Regions from separate parts of the Dickeya aquatica genome, predicted to be linked through region 2. Evidence: predicted binding sites of a transcription regulator. Region 2 holds the regulator's gene; the other holds the start of a gene.
What was found. Region 2 encodes PurR, which represses purine synthesis genes. Its sites were predicted from a motif close to CANGCAAACGTTTGCNTG; they were not measured.
Positions count from the first base shown of each region.

Region 1: the regulator PurR is predicted to act here: its motif matches at 1,092-1,109, upstream of DAQ1742_RS00170 (nucleobase:cation symporter-2 family protein).

Region 1 covers NZ_LT615367.1:37,872-41,299, reverse strand. The annotation lists gene DAQ1742_RS00180 (hypothetical protein) at 42-428, opposite strand; gene DAQ1742_RS00175 (cysteine peptidase family C39 domain-containing protein) at 430-624, opposite strand; gene DAQ1742_RS00170 (nucleobase:cation symporter-2 family protein) at 1,167-2,555, shown strand; gene DAQ1742_RS00165 (AsmA family protein) at 2,711-3,428, shown strand, end outside.
Region 2 covers NZ_LT615367.1:2,737,431-2,740,858, forward strand. The annotation lists gene DAQ1742_RS12375 (C40 family peptidase) at 1-734, shown strand, start outside; gene cydH (cytochrome bd-I oxidase subunit CydH) at 919-1,008, opposite strand; gene purR (HTH-type transcriptional repressor PurR) at 1,372-2,397, shown strand; gene cfa (cyclopropane fatty acyl phospholipid synthase) at 2,791-3,428, shown strand, end outside.

The DNA of each region.
Region 1 (3,428 bases), 1.8 Mb from region 2:
TATGGTTAATATCATTATTACATATAACTGAAAAATATATATTATATTTTAACAAAAATCACTGAACCGGTATTGGTTTCAGAGTTTTGCAACTGTGATATATATTTATTGAAGATAATCCTATTTCTTAACAAAGAATTAGCTTCATTTAAAATAAACTTCTCCTCTTTAGATAAGTTATCCGATACATCTTTTCCTGATGGAGTATCAGGATTACTTTCCAAGAAATTACTGACAAAACTATTAAAAACATTATTCCCTGTTTTTGCATTCACGAGTGAAACAGGTGACATCGTGTTTTTTTGCTGTTCATTAGCTACTATACTTAGGATCTCATTAAATTCTTCATTTCTTTTATTAACCTGAATTTTCCATGCCCCATCAACTGCTGCATCACCCTTATTCAACCCATTTATATTATTCGTCACCTCAGCCTCCGATTAATAATTCATATCCGTTCCATCGATGTTTTAACTCATAAATCGGCATATTCACTTTCCCAATTTCAGGATCATAAACTATTGCACTTTCTTTATTCATTCTATCAAGTACAACAAAATGTATGTATTCAGCACCTTCAATAGGAATAATGATTGGTTCAGACACAATCAATTCATCATTCACATCAAATTTAACCCCTTTGGCAGCGTGTCATAAACAGTGCCAAAAACACAAAAACCTTTTAATTTGGTGACAGTTGCTTGAGCCGTTATAGAAAAAATAGCACCATCAAGACTATTTTTAATTTCATATTACCATCCTTGAATATTTAAAATGAAAATATTTTTATTTATATAGTGCAGAAAGGAGAAAGTCGCTTCCTGCAACCTTGCCATATTATAATGATCGTATAAAAATTTAGACCATTATATATCATGCGAAATATTTTAATCTAGCTGAAAATAATATTTATAATAGAGATTAATAAATTACAAATAATTAGCAAGATAATAAAATTACATGCGATAGATTAATGTTCATATCTAGATGAAATTGTAGCAATTCAGATGGTTTATTAATGTATCCCTTATTCTACGAATAAAAATCATCTTTGGCTTTATTCCATGACCCAAAAATCATTCGCCCGAACATTAGCAAACGTTTGCTTTCAGCAAAGAGATCATTAAAATGCGCTCTTTGTCGTTTCAGGAACGCCAACTTACATCATGACTACCACCACGGAAACGTCCCAAACAGAAGCCGCTGCTGCACCTCAGCGCAGTGAACTCATCTATCGCCTTGAAGACAGACCGCCGCTGCCGCAAACCCTGTTTGCCGCCTGTCAGCACCTGTTGGCGATGTTTGTCGCGGTGATTACCCCGGCACTATTGATTTGTCAGGCATTGGGCCTGCCCGCTCAGGACACTCAGCACATTATTAGCATGTCGCTGTTCGCCTCCGGCCTGGCATCAATTTTACAAATTAAAACCTGGGGGCCGGTCGGCTCTGGCCTGCTGTCGATTCAGGGTACCAGCTTTAACTTTGTGACTCCGCTGATTATGGGCGGCATGGCGCTAAAAAACGGCGGGGCAGATGTGCCAACCATGATGGCCGCATTGTTTGGCACCCTGATGGTGGCGTCTTGCACAGAAATGCTGCTCTCGCGCGTATTACATCTGGCGCGTCGCATCATTACCCCGCTGGTTTCCGGGATTGTGGTGATGATAATCGGCTTATCACTGATTCAGGTTGGCCTGACCTCGATTGGCGGTGGCTTTGCCGCCATGAGCAACCATACCTTTGGCGCACCCCAGAATTTACTGCTGGCCGCAGTGGTATTGGCCGTGATTATTCTGCTGAACCGCCAGCGCAATCCTTATCTGCGCGTCGCATCACTGGTGATAGCCATGGCAGTAGGCTACCTGGCCGCCTGGCTGATGGGCATGTTGCCAGAGCATACCGCCGCCAGCGCCTCATCGCTTATCATGGTACCAACCCCGATGTACTACGGTCTGGGCTTTGACTGGAGTTTGCTGGTTCCATTAATGCTGGTGTTTATGGTGACCTCGCTGGAAACCATTGGTGACATCACCGCAACCTCCGATGTCTCAGAGCAGCCGGTTAGCGGGCCGCTGTATATGAAACGCCTGAAAGGCGGTGTGCTGGCCAACGGCCTTAACTCCTGCCTGTCTGCGGTGTTTAACACTTTCCCTAACTCCTGCTTTGGCCAGAACAACGGCGTAATCCAGTTGACTGGCGTCGCCAGCCGTTATGTCGGTTTTGTTGTCGCGCTGATGCTTATCGTGCTTGGTTTGTTCCCGGCAGTCAGCGGCTTTGTCCAGCATATTCCCGAGCCGGTGTTGGGTGGTGCGACCATCGTCATGTTCGGCACCATTGCCGCCTCTGGCGTGCGTATCGTTTCCCGTGAGCCACTCAACCGCCGGGCTATCATGATCATTGCGCTGTCGCTGGCCGTCGGGCTGGGCGTTTCTCAGCAGCCGCTGATTCTGCAATTTGCGCCAGACTGGCTGAAAACCCTGCTGTCGTCCGGTATCGCTGCGGGCGGCATCACAGCAATTGTGTTGAATCTGGTCTTTCCTCACGAAAAAGAGTAAACCACGCTTCCAGAAATTTTTAATCTGACGTGATAATAAGGGCCGATGGTGTAACATCGGCCCTTATTTATTTGCTGTAATAAGTTACTTGTTGAGACGGCTGAGTAATTACGGCATAACACCATAATCTCTTGTGACAGGCACGGACTTAAGCAATGAAACTTATCGGGAAACTTATTCTCACACTGCTGCTACTGGTATTACTGGTAGTGATCGTGCTGTATGTCTTGGCCCAGACGCAATGGGGCGCAAAGCAGATTACCCAGTGGGTTAATCAACGTGCCGAATACCAGGTGTCATTTAAAAAAATGGTGCATGACTGGTCTTCCCCTGGGCAAATCACGCTTCAGGACATCAGTTTCAGCCACAAAAATCAGCCTGTTACGCTGGTTGCTAAAAATATTGTGGTAGGGTTCAGTGTGCGCCAGATAACCGACCCTCGCCATTTTTCCAGCCTGATACTGGAAGGCGGCACACTTAATCTGGCGCAAACCGGTTTCACCCTGCCCATTGAAGCTGACCGGCTCCAGCTAAAAAATATGGCACTACAGGGCCAGGATGGCGACTGGCGTTTGCAGGGTGAACAGGTAACCGGCGGTATTACGCCCTGGCAACCCGAGCAAGGGGCGCTGTTAGGTAAAAAAGCCGCTTTTCAGTTAAGCGCACAATCGTTAACGCTCAATGATTTACCTGCCAGCAAAGTGCTGGTACAGGGCCAATTTAATGGGCAACAACTCATGCTGGAGAATTTCGGTGCAGATGTCGCGCGTGGCGAGCTCACCGGTAATGCCTCCCGGGCCGCAGACGGCAGTTGGCTGGTCAATACGTTGCGTTTGAGTAACGTTCGACTGCAAACACAGCAATCTATCACGG
Region 2 (3,428 bases):
CGGCCAGCAACAGTAAAAAAGATAAAAAAGAAGAGAAAGGTTCTGTTGCTAAATCATCACAACCTGCGGGCAAAAACGCTAAGAAAACCCTCACTGAACAGGCAAAAAATGCGCACACGCAGCCGACAAAAGTCGCTCACGCCAGTGCCAAACACCCGAACAGCGAGCCACACTCTGGCTCCGGGCATACCACGGCAAAAAACCAAAAAGGCAAATCTGCCACTACGCATACAGCGACACTAGCCGCCAATGCCCATCATGGTAAGAATAAAAACGATAAGATGAGCAAGTCAGGCATAGCCATGAACCCGGCACACCAAAAGCGCTATCAGCACGCCAAGCAAACGGCAATGAATAAGCTCATGAGCCAGATTGGCAAACCTTATCACTGGGGGGGACGACACCCTATTTCTGGTTTTGATTGCAGCGGGCTGGTGTATTACGCCTACAAAGACGTGGTGAAAATTTCCATTCCACGAACGGCCAACGAAATGTTCCATTTACGCGATGCCGCCCCCATCAAGAAGAGCGAACTCGAAAGCGGCGATTTGGTGTTCTTTCGGATAACAAATCGTGGTGCAGCAGATCACGTTGGCGTTTATCTTGGTAATGGCCGCTTTATTCAATCGCCCCGAACTGGCTCTGACATAAAAATCAGCAAGTTAAGTGAAGATTATTGGCAGGATCACTACGTAGGCGCTCGCCGTGTGGTTACGCCAAAAACCATGCGCTAATGACACCACTGTCATAACTCTACCGCCAGCCCCCTCACCAGATGAAACAAGCCCCGAAAGCGCATCTGCTCATTCGGGGCTTGTTTCATCATTATTTTGCACGCGACAAAAAATGCGGCCGCGGTGATATCACATCTGCGCGAGAGGAGCCATCAGCCAATGGTGAGTCTCCGCGTACTCAGGGTTAATTCAGCACCGCACTCATGCTAAATATCACAATCACCGTCAGCGCAACGACTGTCGTGAACAACGACATTTTCAAATTCGTATCCATAAACCATCTCCTGTATTTGACAAATCGGTGGGCCATCACATCATCAGAATAGATGGATACCGATGAAAAGCATAATCAATATCTTGCCTATTATATGAAGGACGTTTAAAAAAACCGCTTTCCCCATCACAGAGATAACACGAATTACCTCTTCCACTTTTGAGTTAAATCGGCCAAAATTCGCGGTTTACTGTATGCACTGCGTTGGCCGCCCTCCCGGCTCCCCTTCCGGCTACACTTCGGCATGTCTCCTCCTGAAAATAGTGTTTGGCTGGAGAAGAATTCACGCAGGCAAACGATTAACAACATATTTACTGCTGTAACAGATACGTTGCTGTTACAACTGTTCAGGAGTCACCTAAGATGGCAACGATTAAAGATGTGGCAAAGCGCGCAGGCGTTTCGACCACAACCGTATCACACGTGATCAATAAAACACGTTTCGTCGCCGAAGAAACCAAGGCTGCGGTGCGTGCCGCCATCGAGGAGTTACATTATTCGCCAAGCGCGGTGGCACGCAGCCTAAAAGTGAATCACACCAAGTCTATCGGTTTGCTGGCCACATCCAGTGAAGCGCCCTATTTTGCTGAAATTATTGAAGCGGTAGAAAACAGTTGTTATGCCAGAGGCTATACGCTGATTTTGTGTAATTCCCACAACAATCTGGACAAGCAGCGCGCTTATCTGTCGATGCTGGCACAAAAGCGTGTCGATGGTCTGTTGGTGATGTGTGCTGAATATCCACCGGCACTGTTGTCGATGCTGGCCGATTACCGTCATATCCCCATGGTAGTGATGGACTGGGGGGAAGCGCACAGCGATTTTACCGACACAATTATCGATAACGCCTTCGCGGGCGGTTATATGGCAGGCCGTTATCTGATTGAGCGCGGGCATCGCGATATTGGTGCGATCCCCGGCTCACAAGAGCGTAACACTGGCAGCGGGCGCTACCTTGGTTTTCTTAAAGCGCTGAAGGAAGCCGATATTACGATACGCGAAGAGTGGGTGGTGCAAGGCGACTTCGAACCAGAGTCCGGCTATAAAGCCATGCACCAGATTCTGGCACAAAAACACCGCCCCACCGCGGTATTCTGTGGTGGTGATATCATGGCGATGGGCGCTATCTGTGCGGCTGATGAGCTGGGCTTGCGGGTACCTCAGGATATTTCGGTGATAGGGTATGACAACGTTCGCCATGCGCGCTATTTCACTCCGGCACTGACTACCATCCATCAGCCCAAAGAGCGCCTCGGCCAGGCCGCATTCTCCATGCTGCTTGATCGCATTACCAGCAAACGTGAAGAAGCACAGACTATCGAAGTTCACCCAACGCTGATAGAGCGCCGCTCCGTTGCTGATGGCCCGTTTGTGGACTATCGCCGCTAAATTGCCCCTTATCTTCATGCCTGTGGGGTTCACTTTCAGCCCGCCTGATTGAATCTATTGTGCGGCCCACGCCAGTCGAATCTTGCCGACAGGCGCGGGCAGTCATAAACTTGTCATTGCCTTTAACGACAATAATCATCATGTGACGATGCAGGATTGTGATGGCTCCTCACATCGCCCATTTTGCTGCCCTGCTCATTGAGCGCCACGGTGCGCATAATCACCACCGCCTTTCCGCGCCCAGTGGCAGACGCCTTTCGTAGCCGCTTTTCTCTTGAATACCGCTGAGTCTTCAGGGCCAGACGATGGATTGAGTCCACCGAATGTTCTTCATGGGTACAATGGTCTAACGAATTCCTTGCACTGCAATGTTGGCAAGGTAGGGGGGAAGTGATGAGCTCATCTTACGCAGAGGATCTGGGGAGTGCTGGCACGTCCTGGTTCCAGATAGTCAATAATATGCTGGCGGGCGCTGGTATTACTATCAATGGCTCGCACCCGTTTGATATACAGGTGAAAAATCCCAATTTCTACAAACGGATATTGCGGGAAGGTTCACTGGGGCTCGGCGAAAGTTATATGGATGGCTGGTGGGAGTGCGAGCGCCTGGATATGTTTTTTCATCGCGCTTTACGTGCCGGGCTGGAAAACCAATTGCCGCACCGTTTGCATGACACGCTGCGGGTACTGCTGGCAAGAGTGATAAACCTGCAATCCCGCCGCCGCGCATGGAGGGTGGGCAAGGCGCATTACGACCTCGGTAATGATCTTTTCTCACGTATGCTTGACCCGCACATGCAGTACTCTTGCGCTTACTGGAAACACGCCGAAACGCTCGAACAGGCACAGCAAGACAAGTTGCATCTGATTTGCGAAAAATTGCAGCTACGCCAGGGAATGACCTTACTGGATATCGGCTGTGGCTGGGGAGGCCTGTCAGCCTTTGCCGCACGCCATTATGGCGTTCGCGTGACCGGTATTACCATCTCGCGTGAGCAGCAGACGCTGGCACAGCAACGCTGCCAGGGCCT